DNA from 2 places in the Paenibacillus protaetiae genome. Region 2 is predicted to be linked to the other one. Evidence: riboswitches for the same ligand, from Rfam matches in the RefSeq annotation. Region 2 holds a riboswitch; the other holds the start of a gene.

Region 1 (8,435 bases), 1.5 Mb from region 2:
AGCAGACCGGCTATAGCCGGTTTAAGTTTAAAATGCCGGGTCACGCAGCGGCACCCCCTGTGCGGCCGAATCGTCCGGACAGCCACCGTTCCAGCAGCCCGAGCAGAAAATCCGCGATAAAAGCAAGCACAACCGCACCAATCGCGCCTGCAAAAACCAGCTCCGGTTTGTTGACGCCCATTCCCGACACAATCAGCTGGCCGAGGCCTCCTGCGCCAATCAGTGTCGCAAGCGTGGCCCAGCTAATAATATAGACGGTCGTAATGCGAATGCCCGACATCATGTACGGCAGCGATAACGGCAGCTGAATGGTCCAAATGCGCTGCATCGTGCTGTAGCCCATTCCTCTTGCCGATTCCAGCACATGCGGATCAACGGCTTTAAACCCGTCGTACGTGTTGCGCAGAATCGGCATAATGGAATACAGCAGCAGCGCCAGGATGGCCGGCTTTACGCCAATGCCCAGCAGCGGAATTAGCACAGCCAACAATGCCAGGCTCGGGACCGTCTGCAAAATGTTGGCGATAAAAAATACAGCCGAACGAAGCCAGCCCAGCTTGGTATACACCAATACAATACCAAGCGGAATGGCGACGATGCTGCCGAATACGACAGCCGTAAACGAAATGATAAGGTGCTCGCGAAGAGCCGTCACAATGTCGGGCCACCGCTCCTGAATGAAAGCGCCAATGTCAGTCATCGCCTACACCTCCTTGCCGGAGGAGTCAGCTGCTGCAGCATCGCCAGCGGACGAATTTTGCGTCTCATCCGGAGTTCCGGACTCTTTTGCCGATTCTTCGTTCGAATCTTCCGGTTCGGGCGGAAGTACCGGCAGCACTTCTGCGAGATGCCGGACGACGCTGCCTCTTGTAATGAGGCCTACAAGGCGGTTCGTGCCGTCGACGATAGCCAAATTGGACAGCTGATGAAGACTTAGCATCTCGACAGCATTCGGCAGTGGCGTACCGGAGGGCAAGCTGTATGCAATGGGCTTCATAACGTCGGCGACGGTCATATCTTCGTTGCCGTAATGTTCAAGCACGTTGAAGATGGACACAATGCCCTGAAGCTTTCGATTCCGGTCGGTTATAAACAACGAGTCGACGCGCCGCCGCTCCATAATGGTAATTGCTTCCGCCAAGCCGCGGTTTGGATAGATGGTGACCGGCTGGCGGATCATGACGTCGTCGACGAGCGGAATATCGTATGAAGATGTCTCGGCTGCATGTTCCTGCTCCAGCCGCTGCTGCCCGATAAAGGAACGGACAAAATCATTGGCCGGACGGCGCAATATGCGCTCCGGCTTGTCGCTTTGCACGACAACTCCCGCCTGCATGATGACGATGCGGTCGGCGATTTTGAGCGCTTCATCCATATCATGGGTAACAAATACAATCGTTTTGTGCAGCTCCTGCTGCAAGCGGACGATATCGTCCTGCAGCTGCTCCCGGCTGATCGGGTCCAGCGCGCTGAACGGCTCGTCCATTAATATAATTTCCGGATCGGCCGCCATCGCGCGGATGACGCCGATCCGCTGCTGCTGGCCGCCGCTCAGCTCGGACGGATAACGGTTTTTATATTGGCTGGCGGACAAGCCCACCATGTCCATCAGCTCTTCGACACGTTTGTCGATGCGCTGTTTATCCCATTTTTTCAAATGGGGAACGACTCCGACATTGCGGCCGATAGTCATATGCGGGAACAAGCCGATGCTTTGGATGACATAGCCGATATTACGCCGCAGCTTGACCGGATCGATTGTGGAAATATCGTCTCCATTAATAAGAATTTTGCCGTTCGAGGGCAGGATAAGCCGGTTGATCAGCTTCATCGTTGTGGATTTGCCGCAGCCGCTTGGGCCGATCAGGACGGTAACTTCACCTTTGTGAAAGGTGAGATTAATATTTTTAAGCGCATGATATCCATCGGGATAAATTTTATTGACGTTCTGGATTTCGATCATTAATCTCGTTTCCTCCGCTCTTGTTGGTTGCTTATTAAAGTTAATATAAGCTTCCGGGCTGTTTTTGAAACAAAAACAGGAAAAAACATTTCTTTATTCGGGCAAAAATGATCATTTATACATGACAAATGTTATAGGATTAGATAAGATGGTTTACAAACTGAATAGCAACGGTCAGGTGCCGGAAGCAATTGCTGCCAATTGCAGGCCGGTTAAAAGGGAAGCGAGTGAAAATCTCGCGCGGTCCCGCCGCTGTATAAGAAGAGCTGCTGCGATAAACCACTGGGAAACCGGGAAGGACGCGGAAGCGATGACGCTTGAGCCAGAATACCTGCCTGATTCGTTACACCGCAAATTCTACGATGGATAGGAGGGTGTTTGTTCGTGCATGCTTATTTGCGATGCGCTTATTAAACTTCTTAACTTTCGGGTTAAGAAGTTTTTTTGTTGCGGAGAGGTTTATTTCAAATTAAAGACAAGGGGAAGAAGGAATGAAATTAAATAAAGGATTCATTTGGCTGATAATGGTCAGCCTGTTTATTTCGATTGGCTCAACGAACATACATACGGCATTTGCGGACGAAGCGGACGGCACGCAAATTTTAAGCGGGCAGTCTTCTGCCGGCAGCCGGACAGAGCTGGAGCAGAATCCGGTTGTGGAGCAGGCTCGCCAGCAGCTGCAAAGCAGTTTGGCTTACATGGTGAAGACGGTCGCCAACCCTGTATTTGGAACCGGCAGCGGAGAATGGACGATTTTATCGCTGGCAAGGGCGGGGTACGAGGTACCCGCTAATTATTACGATAGTTATTACGCCAATGTGGAGCAAGCCGTTACGCAGCTGATGGCGACTTACAACGGGAAGCTTCATTCCACAAAAAGCACAGAGCATTCCCGCGCTATATTGGGACTTACGTCAATCGGCAAAGATGTGGCCGATGTAGCAGGGTTCAATTTGCTGACCGCGCTTGCTGATTTTGATTATGTGCTTAAACAAGGGCTAAACGGCCCGGTATTTGCCCTGATTGCTTTGGACTCGCACAACTACGATATCCCGCAAGCGGATGGGGTTAATCAAACGACCCGCGACAAATTAATAGACAAAATATTGGAGTACAACCGCACAACTGCCAACGCGGCAGGCTGGACGTTATTCGGAAGCAAGCCGGACGTTGATATGACGGCTATGACGATTCAAAGCTTGGCGCCATACTATACAACCCGTACGGATGTAAAAGAAGCCGTTGACCGTGCTTTGGTCTGGTTATCGGACAATCAAAGCGCAGCCGGCGATTATTTAAGCAACTGCGAAAGTACGGCGCAGGTTGTATTAGCGCTTGCTTCGCTTGGCATTGATCCCGGAACGGATCCGCGATTTATGAAAAACGGCAAATCAGCAGTAGATGGAATGCTCATTTATGCCGTTCCTGCCGGCGGTTTCAAACATACCGCAACCGGCGGTGTAAATGGCATGGCGACGGACCAAGGCACTTATGCGCTGGTCGCATATGACCGTTTCTTGAACGGCGGCACGAATTTGTACGACATGACGGATGTTGAGCTTGAAGGGGAGCCACTCCGGAGCAGCCAGAACAGCCGGGCAATGACGGCCCGGTTGTTATCGAACCGGCTGCCAACGAGAATTACAGCTTTACGGTAAACGCATCGGACTCCAATCAAACGTATCAGATCACCATTCCGGAAGAGAGCACGGGTGCGGTTCGCGTAACGCTGCCGGAACTGTCGGCACTGCCGCAATTGGAAGCCCATAAAGGCGGCGTTACCGCTGTTATTGCCCAAGGAACGCAGCTGACAAGCGGCAGCGGATTGGATTTGCAGCTAATAACATCGCTAGATGCGGCCGATGCCAGCTTGAAAACAACGCTTCAATCGCTGCTAGGCAGCAGCAAACAGCTGGATAGCGTTGCAGCAGCATTTGCGATGGGCGGCAATGACCGCGCCGAATTCGACCGGTACGTCACGTTAACGCTGGCAGGCATGGCCGGCAAGCAAGCGGCTTATTTGGAACAAGGCATTCCGCATCTTATTCAGAAATATGCGAATGACTCCGAAGGGGAGGCTGCCGGCAAGCCGGAATACGCCTATGACAACGGCACTGACCTTATTATCAAAACCAAGCATTTTACGGACTATGCCGCATTCACGGCAAGCGATAAAGAAGATAACCAAGAAGGCGGAGGTTCCGCAACACCGCCAGACTCCAAAGCGTATGTCACTTTTTCCGTCGATAAAAAGACAATTAAGCTCGGATACACGGTCTCGCCAGTTAAAGTCGAGCTTCAGCCAGGCGATACGGTATGGACTGTTTTCCAAAGAGTGCTGGATGGCCGGGAATCCATTACGACTATTCCTGGTCTGAACAATATAACAGCGTATATGTGGAATCCATTGATGGTGACGGCGAGTTTGACCATGGCACCGGCAGCGGCTGGATGTATAACGTAAACGGCGATTATCCGGGGTTTGGCGCGTCTTTGTATGAGCTGGAGGACGGCGATACGGTGCAATGGCGGTATACGACTAATTTGGGTACAGATTTAGGAGCAGACAACAGCCAGTGGGGAACGGAAGATCCCGATGGCGGAGGCACCGGAGCGGATCAAGGAACCGGCGGTCAAGACGGTACGAAACCTCCGGTGAAGCTGGAGCAGTTGTATAAAGACGGCGGCTCTATTTCGGATTGGGCGTACTCTGCGATTGGCAAAGCGGCGCAGCTTGGTTTTGTTCAAGGCAGCAATGGCGAGTTTCGCCCGAAAGCTTCGGTTACGCGCGCCGAATTTACGAAGTTGCTCGTTGAAGCATCAGGATTGAAGCAGACAACGGCTGGCGACAGTGCGTTTAAAGATGTGGCGGCAAACAGCTGGTATGCCCCTTATGTCAATGCGGCTTATGTGAACGGCATTGTGGAGGGCGATGGAGGATACTTCCGTCCTTATGCACTGATGACGAGGGAACAAATGGCCGCAACAATTGTGAGAGCGCTTGGCCTGACGCTGGCCGAAGCAGCAACGGGCCTGAGCGATTTGAATCTGGTTTCGGAATGGGCCCGGAAAGATGTTCAAACCGCAGCGGCGGCCGGCATCATGTCCGGCTATGGCGATCGTTTCGCGCCAAAAGATCCGGTGACGAGAGAGATGGCGGCGGTTGTCGCGATGCGGTCGTATGAGTACCTTCTGACCCATCAAAATGCGGCAGATCCTGCAAAGCCGCAAGTGGAGGCGCAAATTGCCCAAACCGCAGCATTTTTACAGCACAGCGTAACGAATCCGGTTGTAGCCAGCGTTGGCGGCGAGTGGACCGTGCTGGGATTAAGCCGTTCCGGCATTCCGGTACCGGCCGGCTATTATGCCAAGTATGAGGCCAATTTAGTCAATACAGTGAAGGAAAAGGGCGGCAAGCTGCACAATGTCAAATACACGGAATATGACAGAGTCATTTTGGCTTTAACGGCTTTGGGCGGCAACATTCATAACGTTGCAGGTTACGACCTGTCGGCGCCGCTTGCCGACTTTGAGACTGTAATCAAGCAAGGGATTAACGGCCCGATTTTTGCGCTATTGGCACTGGATAGCGGTCATTATGATATTCCTGTTGTTAATGGCGTCAAGACCCAAACGACAAGAGAACTTCTGATGGACTTTATGTTAAACCGCGAAATTGCCGGGGGCGGCTGGTCACTGGATGGTGCGGCAACCGTACCTGATCCGGATGTGACGGCAATGGCCGTCCAATCGCTTACGCCGTATTACAACAGTGATGTTAAGGTGAAGCAAGCGGTAGACCTGGCAATTGCCTGGTTATCTGCCGCGCAGGACGAGAACGGCGAATTTGCAAGCGGCGGTTCCATAAATTCGGAAAGCACCGCACAAGTGGTTGTAGCGTTAGCCGGACTCGGTATCGATCCGGGGAAAGATGCACGGTTCATTAAAAACGGGCATTCCGCGATCAGCGTCCTGCTTAGTTATGCAGCCGGCAGCGGAGGTTTCTATCACATCAAGCCGGGCCAAAGCGGCAATGGCGGCGCGGAGCCGGGCATGGTAGACCTGATGGCGACCGATCAGGCCATGTACGCGCTTGTCGCTTATGACCGTTATTTGAACGGGCTTAACCGTCTCTATGATATGACGGATGTGGTCGTGCAAACGGCAGCTCCTAAAGCTGCATAAGGAGACTTGCCATGATTAATCGTTCGGAATTTAAAATAGGGCTGGTCTGCCTTGCAGTTGCCGCTGTTTTGGCAGCCGCCTTTTTCTGGGGCGGCAGCGGGGACAAAGCGGCAGCGGCAAGCCGGTATCAACGGCTGCGGCGGACACGGAGCAGCAGGGGAATTCCGCTGCTCCCGGCGCTGTTCAGGGCAATGCCGCCGCGTCTGCGGAGCCGGGCGGTATCGGTACAGCGGCGGATCTGCCAGCCGCGTCTCCGTATTCGCCGCCAGCGGAAAGCTTGCCGGGCTTGCAACAAGGGGAAGCCAACGCGGTTGCCAGCGGCGGCGGTACTGCTGCAGAGCAGTCCGGACAGTCCGCTCAGCCCACACAGTCCGGGAAAGCTGGCCCGTCTGGTGCAGCTGCCGCTTCTCCTAGCGCTGCTTCCGAAGAAAGCCCGCCCTCCGCACTGCCAGCCTTGAAGCCCGGCAGCAAGCCGGCAGCTTCCACGCCGGATAAAGCCGCTGCCCAGCCTGGAACGGGCAGCCGATCTGCAAAGCCCGGCTCCGGCGGCGCTTCAACCGCCAAACCGGACAAGGACGAGGGCAAGTATCAGTACTTGACCGATCCGGTGCCGGAGGGCAAACCAAAGCCGGTAGAGCCGCAAGATACGAAGATTAACCATAAAAAGGCGTTGACGGCTACGCTTTCCGTATCGGCGGCAACCATATTGAACCATATGGACCAGCTCAATAAAGATAAGCTAGAGGTGCTGCCGAAGGACGGCGTCATTTATAAAGCGCAAAAGGTGACCTTTTACGAAGGGGAATCGGTATTTGACGTGCTGCTGCGGGAAATGAAAAACAACAAAATCCATATGGAGTTCGAGATGACTCCTATTTACAACAGCAACTATGTGGAAGGGATCAACAACATCTATGAATTTGACTGCGGCGAGCTGAGCGGATGGATGTACAAAGTAAACGGATGGTTCCCGAATTACGGCAGCAGCCGGTATAAGCTGAAGGACGGGGACGTCGTGGAGTGGGTGTATACTTGCGACCTTGGCCGGGATGTAGGCGATAACAGCATGGCAGGCGGTCAGCAGTGAGAAGAGACAGCTTCTCATCGTTCCATCCGGCCGTTAACTTCGTTTATTTTGCCGCCGTCTTGGCGTTTGCCATGCTGTTTATGCATCCCGTGCTTCAAATCATCTCGTTTTGCAGTGCGGCTAGTTATTCCATCCTGTTAAACAGGAGGCGGGCAGTCCGCTTCCTGCTGCTCTACATGCTGCCGTTATGGTTTGCGACAGCCTTGATGAATCCGGCATTTAACCATGCCGGCGTAACGATATTGTTTTATTTGCACAGCGGCAATCCGGTGACGCTGGAATCCATATTGTACGGCGCGGCGGCAGGGTTTATGTTTGTAACCGTGCTGATCTGGTTTTCATGCTATAACGCTGTTATGACATCGGATAAATTCGTTTATTTGTTTGGCCGGCTTATGCCTGCCTTATCTTTAATGTTATCAATGGCGCTCCGGTTTGTGCCGCGGTACCGCAGCCAGCTTGCTGTCATTTCGAAAGCACAGCGCGGAATCGGCAGAGACATGACACAAGGCCATCTGCTGCAGCGGGCACGTAACGGACTGACCATGGTCTCGATTTTGACCACCTGGGCGCTTGAAAATGCGATCGAAACGGCCGATTCGATGAAATCCCGCGGGTACGGGTTGCCGGGCAGAAGCAGCTTCTCACTGTTCCGGTTTGATTCCCGGGATAAAATCACCGGTTTGTTCATGGCCGTTCTGCTGCTTGTTATGGCGGCAGGCGCGGCGGCTGGACGGACACGAATCCGGTTTTTCCCGTCGGTGAAAACGCCGGAAACGGATGGAGTCAGCATCATCCTGTACGCGGCTTATGCGGTGTTTTGCCTGCTGCCCGTATGTATTCAACTCGCGGAGGAACGGAAATGGAAATCTATTCAATCCAAAATGTAACCTTTACTTATCCCGGCCAAAAGAATGCGGTTCTATCCGGCATAAATCTTTCCATTCCGCAGGGACAATTTGCCGTCATTTGCGGCAGATCGGGAAGCGGCAAAAGCACATTGCTGCGCCAGCTCAAATCCGTGCTTGCTCCGCATGGCAAACGGGAAGGCCGCATCCTTTATGCCGGGAAGCCGATCGAAGATATCGGCTTCCGCACGCAAGCGGCGGAAATCGGCTTTGTGCAGCAAAATCCGGACAATGGCATCGTCACTGACAAAGTTTGGCATGAGCTTGCGTTCGGGCTCGAGAGCCTGGGGTG
Region 2 (8,435 bases):
GTCGCCATGGCATTAAGCCCGGTGCAGTCCAGCCCTGTGCTGACTTCCATCGAGAAGGACGGCCAGAAAGTGGATATCCGCGTCAAAGTGGAGCCTAAATCATACAATTCGAAGGCAGATTTGGAAAATGTCACATTGACATCGCCGCTTGGCAAGCAAGTAGCGCTTAAAGATGTGGTTACGATCGAGGAAGGAACTACGCCGGATACGATTACCCGCTTAAACGACCGCACCTACGCGGAAGTGTCCGCTGAAGTCGTATCGGCGAAGGTAGGGGATGTTTCAAGCGATCTGCAGAAGCAAATCGACGGGATGAAGCTGCCGGACGGCGTCAGCATCGAGCTTGGCGGTGTTACGCAAGATATTAACGATTCGTTTACGCAGCTTGGTTTGGCTATGCTTGCAGCAATCGCCATTGTATACCTGGTGCTTGTTATTACATTTGGCGGCGCGCTTACACCGCTTGTCATCTTGTTCTCGCTGCCGTTTACGGTCATTGGCGCTTTGCTGGGCTTGCTTATTGCCGGCGAAACGCTTAGCGTAACGGCAATGATAGGCGCGCTTATGCTGATCGGTATCGTAGTTACCAACGCTATCGTGCTGATCGACCGCGTCATTCATAAACAGCGTGAAGGCTTGTCCGTACGCGAAGCGCTGCTTGAAGCAGCCGGCACACGCCTCAGACCGATCCTGATGACGGCTATCGCTACCGTCGGCGCGATGCTTCCGCTTGCGCTTGGTTTTGAATCAGGAGGCCTGATCTCCAAAGGGATGGCCATCACCGTTATCGGGGGTTTGATCAGCTCGACGCTGCTGACGCTTCTCATTGTACCAATCGTATATGAGGTGCTGAACCGCAAGAAAAAAGCCCGTACGGCCGAACAATAAGAAACGTCTTTATTCAAGCGGGACTGTTTTATATAATGGAACAGTCCCTTGTAAAAAAAAGGTTATTCCAATATGAGGAGGAATGAAACATGCTTATTACAACAACTCCAACCGTTGAAGGCCGTCCGATCCGTGAATATTCCGGTGTCGTGACAGGCGAAGCCATTATGGGCGCCAACGTCGTTCGCGACTTCTTCGCTTCGATTACCGACATCGTCGGCGGGCGCTCCGGCTCCTATGAAAGCAAGCTGAAAGAAGCGCGGGACATTGCCATTGAAGAGATGAAAAACCAGGCTGCGCGACTGGGCGCTAATGCCATTGTCGCCATCGACATCGACTATGAAGTGGTGCGGGACGGCATGCTTATGGTTGCGGTCAGCGGAACTGCCGTTGTGTTGTCATAAGCTTGCTTTCTCCGTCTGGACAGCTTCTCTCCCAAAAGCTACAATTTGATAGAACCGTTATTGAAATAAAGGAGCTGACCAGCATGTACCCGGAAATAACAACAGAAGAATTGCAAGAACGGCTTGAAAACGGCGAAAAGCTCAATTTGGTTGACGTTCGCGAGCAGGATGAATGGGAGGCCGGCCATATTGGCGAAGCCCGCCTTATTCCGCTCTCTGAAATTCAAGAGCGCGCAGACGAATTCAGCCGTGACGGCGAACAAGTGTATATTATTTGCCGCAGCGGCGGCAGAAGCGGCAAAGCATGCGAGTTTTTGCAAGCTGGCGGCCTGTCCGTTGTTAATGTAAAAGGCGGCATGCTTGCATGGCAGGGAGACGTCGTGCAAGGCGCTTAAGCGATACCAAGTTTACGATTCAAAAGACGCTGGACCGGACATACCGGTCCCGGCGTCTTTTTTTTCGTTGAAGCGGCATTCATGAAACCGAGCAAAAAAAGCATATAGATTACAGCGGGGACATGTACGGCTATCCTTGGCGCTACGAATGGAAAGCAGGTGAGGGCTTGAACCAGGCGGAAACATCATCCGATTTTATTGTGCAGGGCATGAGCTGTACGGCATGTGCGGCCAGAATTGAAAAAGCGGTCGGCAAAATGGGCGGCGTCCGTTCCGTTGCCGTCAGCTTCCCGTCCCGCACAGCATGGGTGCAATATGATCCTGCCGCAGTTCATCCGGGTCAAATTGCAAAACGGATTGAGCAGCTGGGTTTTACAACGGCGGCGCCCGAACGGGCAAAAGAAAGCATGGAGCAGGAAAAAAGAACGCTGCTGCTGCGGCTGATCGTATCAGCACTGTTGACGCTGCCGCTGCTGGCGACGATGCTGCAGCACTGGTCATGGCCCGGAAGCATCAGCCTCCCGCCGCTGCTGGCTAATCCGTGGCTGCAGCTGCTGCTGGCTACCGTTATCCAATTCGGCATCGGACTGCCGTTTTATTTTGGAGCCTATCACGCGCTGCGGCAGCGGACCGCCAATATGGATGTGCTTGTTGCGATCGGCACATCGGCCGCTTATTTGTACAGCCATTATGTTGTATTCCAGACTGTTGGTTCCGGCACCGCTGCCGCGCAGCATACGCTGCCGCTTTATTTTGAGACGTCAGCCGTTGTCATTACCGCTGTTTTGCTTGGCAAATACATCGAAGCGGCTGCCTCCGAAAAAACACAGCAGGAAGCAACCGGCTTCAGCAAACTCCATGCACGAGAAGTAGAAATTGAAAGAGCGGGCACTATGCGTACCATGCGCATTGATGAAGTCCGTGCAGGCGATTATGCGTTTGTGCGGCCGGGAGAAACAATACCTGTGGACGGCATTATTGTTGTCGGACAGTCGGATGTCGACGAGTCGCTGCTGACCGGCGAAAGTTTGCCGCAGGCGAAACGGCCGGGCGATAGGGTGTTCGCCGGCACATTAAACGGCGGCGGGCGCTTGCGCGTCCGGACGGAAGCAGCCAGCCAGCATACGATGCTGCACCGGATCAGCGAGCTGGTGAAGCAGGCGCAGCGGTCGAAGTCGGCCATTCAGCGCCAGGTGGATGTAGCTGCAGGTTTTTTTGTGCCGATTATGCTGTTTTTTTCCGCTATTACATTTGCGTTATGGATGTTTATTGTAGAACCGGGCAACTGGCAGCGGGCGTTCAGCTGTGCGATTGCCGTTATGCTCGCTGCATGTCCATGCGCGCTTGGGCTCGCAACGCCTATTTCGCTTGTGATCGCATCCGGCGTATTGTCACGCAAAGGCATCGTCGTGAAGGAAGCGGGAGCGCTGGAGCGGTTATCGCGGCTTCATACGCTTGTGCTGGATAAGACCGGGACGCTAACGGAAGGCAAACCTCGCGTTACTGCTATTTATGCCGAGCGCGGCGGCAAAACCGCTGTGCTGCGGGTGGCGGCGGCAGCGGAAGCCGGTTCTGCCCATCCGCTGGCCAAAGCCATTCGCGATGAGGCGGCGGCAGCGGGGCTTGTTGCTCATGCTGCGGATAAAACGGTGTTTACGCCCGGCAAAGGGATTGAGGCGTCATTCGAAGGCAAACCGATTGGCGTTGGCAATGTAAAGCTCGCTGCGGAGAAAGAATGGCGGATTACGCCGCCGGCGCTTGCTTTTGCAAGGAAACGGGAAGAGGAAGGGGAGACTGTGATCTACGTGATGGAAGCGTCCGGCTGCATAGGCGTGATCGCAGTAGCGGACCCGGTGAAACCGTATGCCCGGGATACCGTCCTCAAGCTGAAGGAGATGGGGGTGGAGGTATGGCTTGCGACAGGCGATCACGCTGCCCCGGCTGCGGCTGCGGCAGAAGCGGCGGGCATTGACGGCGTGTATTCCGGCATGCTGCCCGAAGGGAAGCTGGAACTCGTCCGCCGCCTGCAGCATGAAGGCAAACGGGTAGGCATGGCCGGAGACGGCTGGAATGACGCGCCGGCTTTGGCGGCAGCGGATGTAGGCATTGCCATGGGAGACGGGACTGATGCCGCGCTGACGGCCGGCCATATGACGCTGCTGCAGCCCCGGCTGCGGGCCATTCCGGAAGCGCTCCGCATCAGCCGATTAACGATTCGCAACGTGCGGCAAAATTTGACGTTTGCATTTTTTTATAATGCGATTATTATTCCGTTTGCGGCCTGCGGCTTGCTTCAGCCTTGGATGGCCGGCACAGCAATGGCGTTAAGCTCCGTCTCCGTAGCTTTAAACGCGCTGCGGCTTAAAACCGGCCTGCTGAAAGACAGCGGGGCGCTCTAATGCTGCAGCAATGGGCGTTAGTTGTCGTGACGGGACTGCTCAGTGCGCCGCATTGCATTGGCATGTGCGGGGGGATTGTTACATCGGTGAATTTAAACGCCAGCCTTCCGGCCAGGCGGACAACACTGCTGTACAACAGCGGGCGAATTTTCTCGTATACGCTTCTTGGCACCTTGATGGGAACGATTGGATCGTTTGTAGATGTAGCGGGAAAGCTGGCCGGCGTGCAGGGGCTGGCTTCCATTATCGGCGGCGTTTTTTTGCTGTTGTGGATATGGCGCAAAATCCAGCTGCCGTTTATGACCCGCATTTCCGGCAGGCTGCACAGCCGCCTTGCGGCTTCAGGCGGGTTAAGCGCCCGCAAAGAGTCGCTTCATATTCTGGCGACTGGCGTGGCGTTTGGGTTTCTGCCATGCGGGCTGACATACGCGATGCAGATGAATGCAGCTGCCACAGGCACAGCGCTGGGCGGGGCGGCCACGATGGCCTTGTTTGGCCTGGCGACGTTTCCCGCACTTGCGCTTGCGGGATGGATGGCGGTTGCGGCCAATCGCCGCTGGAGACGAGTGATGCGAAAAGCGGGGACGGCAGCTGCAATTATTGTCGGCTTAATATCCATATTAAGAGGCCTGGAAGCGAATGGAGTCATCCCTTCCATCACGCCGTGGTTATGGTGAAGACGGGTTAACGGAACACGGTAAACGGATGAGCCGCTTCCTGCGTCTCTCCGTTGTACGTTATTTTGACATCGGCTGACCATTTGCCGTTCATAACCGGCACGAAGTCAGCTGTATATTCGCCCGGCGCGATTTCTGCCATCGGTACCGGCTTGAGGCGGTGTTTCATCTCGAGCATGTCGATGCTTAAGATCAGCTCCGCATGTTCCAGCGGCCGTCCGTCCAGCCCATGCAGCATAACGGTCATTTGCCCGGTTTGCAGCGCTTTAACCGGCTGGTCTCCGGTGCTGATCTCGGCGCTTATGCCGCCTGCCGACCACTCGGTTGGCGGTGAAGCCGCCGGCGGTTTGGCTTTGAAAATGCCCGTATACATTGCAGCAAAGATGAGCGCTGCAGCAGCAAGAACCGCTGCAGCAGCGTATACCGCTGTTTTTGGCGATCGTTTCACAAGCGTCAATCCTCCCGTTTCCATGGATGCAAACTATTGTTACCTATGCGCGGCGGGCGTCGGCAAGAACTATTAACGAGAGCTCGTGCGGCTAATAAACAGCCGCTGCGGGCGAACAGGCTGCCCGAATTTTGCGGTGGCCATGGGTAGACAACCTGTTCCTGCAGATGATATAGTACAGAGGATATTTTTGTATACAACGCAATCAGGTGCTTTGTCCGCCGCCGTCTTTAAGAAAGATCCGGCAGTCAGAGCTTAAAAGGGAAGTCCGGTGAAAATCCGGCACGGACCCGCCACTGTAAGGAGCCGGCATGCCCATGTTACGCTGCGGTATGCCAGGCAAAGCGCTACACGTCACTGTACACCGGTATGGGAAGACGCGCTGCTGCCGCTCCAAGTCAGGAGACCTGCCTGTTACTGCTTAACATCGTATCCTACGGGAATTGGGGACGTGTTGGAACCGTTCAATTCAGCCCGCCTGTATGTTCAGGCAAGCGTTTAAACGGCATTTCCGGCACTTTTGCCGGCAATGCCGTTTTTATTTTATACATTGAACTAAAGGGAGAGGAAGAAACATAATGAAACAGAAACAAAGGGGCTGGCTGAAGCAGTCGGCAGTTCTGCTGCTCATTGCGATGCTGCTCGTGCTTTCGGCATGCGGCGGAAATCACAACAGCAATAACGGCGCCGCAGCCGGGGAAGCTTCGGCTTCGCCGACGGCGGAATCAAACGCTTCTGCGCAGCCATCAAGCGATCCGGCGCAAACGGCGTACCCGTTAACAGTAAAAGATGCTACCGGCACCGAGCTGACTTTTGACGCGGCGCCGCAAAGGGTCGTTACCTTGCTGCCAAGCGAAACCGAAATTGTATATGCCATCGGTTCGGGCGACGAGGTTGCCGGCGTAGACGCCTACAGCAACTATCCGCCGGAAGCGGCAGACAAGCCGAAAATCGGCGATATGACAACGAACATTGAAGCGGTAGCCGCTTTAAATCCGGACCTCGTGCTGGCCTCTTCGACGATGAATACGGACGCAGTGCAAAAGCTGCGTGATCTTGGCTTGACGGTGTACGCGTCGGACCCGAAGACATACGACGCTGTGATCGACAAAATTAAAGTCATTGGCCAAATTATGAATAAACAAGCCGAAGCGGATCAAATTGCGAAGCATATGCAAGAGGTGAAGCAGCAGGTTGCGGATAAAGTGAAAGGCGCAGCCCCGGTCAAAACGTATTTGGAATTTTCGGAAGGTTATACGGTAGGCAAAGGCGAATTTTTGGACGAGCTGCTAACCATTGCAGGCGGTCAAAATACGGCGGGGGACCAGTCCGGCTGGTTTGAAGTCGACGCCGAAAAAATCATTCAGGAAAATCCGGCCGTAATCGTATATCCTGCGCTGCAAGACGCAAATCCAAATCCGATTCTGGAAGGCATTAAAAAACGCGCCGGCTGGGATGCCATCGACGCGGTCAAAAACAACCGGATCGTGGAAGTATCGGATGACCCGCTCGTCCGTGTAGGTCCGCGGCTGGCGGACGGCCTGCTGGAGCTGGCGAAGGCGATCCATCCGGAGCTGTTTTCTTAAATGGTCAAAACCAAATTAACGATGTATGGAGGAGCAGGCATGCTCCTTCTTGCTGTTTCCATCGTCATTAGCTTATCTATCGGTTCGGCGGGACTATCGATAGAGGACGTATGGGGCATATTGCTCCACCAGCTTCCGGGCATGAGCCCGGCGGAAAACCACTGGGGCAAAGGCGACATCGCGATTGTTACGCAGGTGCGCTTGCTGCGGGTGCTGCTTGCGGTGCTTGTAGGCGCGTGCCTGTCGCTTGCCGGAGCAGGGATGCAGGGCGTGCTGCGCAATCCGCTTGCCGATCCGTATACGCTAGGCGTTGCTTCCGGCAGCTCGGTAGGCGCTGCGTTCCTTATTTTGTTCGGGCTGCAGATGGCGGTTGGCATCTGGACGGTTCCGGCCGTTGCATTCGTAACAGGCGTGCTTACGCTGCTTGGCGTATTATGGCTCTCCCGCAGCGGGAACGGCGGCGGCATGCACCTGGAGACGATTATTTTGTCCGGCGTCATCATGCAAGCGTTCCTTGGAGCATTCGTCTCATTCATGGTGTCGCTGTCGCAGGGCGTCGTCAATCAGATCATGTTCTGGCTGATGGGGTCGTTAGCGATGCGAAGCTGGGAGCATGTGTATATGCTGCTGCCTTTTCTGGCTTTGGGGCTGCCTGTATTGCTCGTTTTCAGCCAGCCGCTCAACCAGCTCGTGTTTGGCGAAAAGCATGCGGCGCATATGGGCGTGGCGGTAGAGCGCACCAAGCTGATCGTCATGCTGGCTTCCACGCTGCTGACGGCGGCGGCTGTATCGGTTGCCGGCGTCATCGGCTTTGTCGGCCTTGTGGTGCCGCATTTGATCCGGCTGATGGCCGGACCCGACTACCGGCTTATCGTCCCGCTGTCTGCTATAGGAGGCGGCATCTTTGTCCTGTGGGCCGATACGCTCGCCCGCATGGCGCTTAGCCCAAGGGAAATTCCGCTTGGCGTGGTGACGGCGCTGATCGGCGCGCCGTTTTTTGCCTATTTGCTGCACCGCAGCAAAAAGGAGGGGAAAGCGTAATGGTTTTATTCGAAGCGGTACAGGTCGGCAAGACGGTGGGGGCGCGCCAGGTGCTGGACGGGCTCTCTTTTACCTTCCGGACCGGCCGTTTGTATGGTATTATCGGCCCGAACGGGGTCGGAAAGTCTACACTGCTCGGGTTGTTGTCCGGTGTTGACAGCCCAACGTCCGGCCGGCTGCTGTTTAACGGAGAGCTCGTCCAACGCATCCCCCGCAGGCAGCTGGCGAAGCAAATGGCCGTCCTGCAGCAGTCCGGATTGCCGCCTGCCGGCTTTACGGTTCGGGAAGCGGTTGAGATGGGCCGGTTCCCGTATCAGAACTGGCTTGGCGACGAACGGACAGACGCGGGCCCGATTATCGATAAAGCCATCGCGTCAATGGGGCTTGCTTCGCTTCAGCACCGCAAGCTGGATCAGCTGAGCGGCGGGGAGCGGCAGCGGGCGGCTTTCGCCAAAGTGATCGCCCAGGAAACGGATATTATGCTGCTGGACGAGCCGACCACCCATCTGGATATCGGGTATCAGATCCAAATGTTGGACATGGTGAAAAACTGGCAGCGTGAACGCGGCCGGACTGCCATTGCGGTACTGCATGATT

Evidence for each region. A riboswitch is a leader RNA that binds a small molecule or an ion and turns the genes downstream of it on or off. The one in region 2 is predicted to bind cobalamin.
Region 1: another riboswitch for cobalamin. It lies ahead of ET464_RS11145 (prenyltransferase/squalene oxidase repeat-containing protein); the one in region 2 lies ahead of ET464_RS04085 (ABC transporter substrate-binding protein).

The regions. Positions count from the first base shown of each region.
Region 1 is NZ_CP035492.1:2,391,364-2,399,798, reverse strand. Features, by position in the region: gene ET464_RS11160 (glycine betaine ABC transporter substrate-binding protein) at 1-44, opposite strand, end outside; gene ET464_RS11155 (ABC transporter permease) at 41-700, opposite strand; gene ET464_RS11150 (ABC transporter ATP-binding protein) at 704-1,963, opposite strand; cobalamin riboswitch at 2,123-2,316, shown strand; gene ET464_RS11145 (prenyltransferase/squalene oxidase repeat-containing protein) at 2,455-3,621, shown strand; gene ET464_RS19835 (hypothetical protein) at 3,720-4,427, shown strand; gene ET464_RS11140 (S-layer homology domain-containing protein) at 4,361-6,148, shown strand; gene ET464_RS11135 (DUF4430 domain-containing protein) at 6,435-7,235, shown strand; gene ET464_RS11130 (energy-coupling factor transporter transmembrane component T) at 7,232-8,125, shown strand; gene ET464_RS11125 (ABC transporter ATP-binding protein) at 8,098-8,435, shown strand, end outside.
Region 2 is NZ_CP035492.1:921,194-929,628, forward strand. Features, by position in the region: gene ET464_RS04055 (efflux RND transporter permease subunit) at 1-888, shown strand, start outside; gene ET464_RS04060 (YbjQ family protein) at 978-1,292, shown strand; gene ET464_RS04065 (rhodanese-like domain-containing protein) at 1,376-1,687, shown strand; gene ET464_RS04070 (heavy metal translocating P-type ATPase) at 1,855-4,086, shown strand; gene ET464_RS04075 (sulfite exporter TauE/SafE family protein) at 4,086-4,763, shown strand; gene ET464_RS04080 (FixH family protein) at 4,771-5,211, opposite strand; cobalamin riboswitch at 5,402-5,640, shown strand; gene ET464_RS04085 (ABC transporter substrate-binding protein) at 5,790-6,797, shown strand; gene ET464_RS04090 (FecCD family ABC transporter permease) at 6,798-7,838, shown strand; gene ET464_RS04095 (ABC transporter ATP-binding protein) at 7,838-8,435, shown strand, end outside.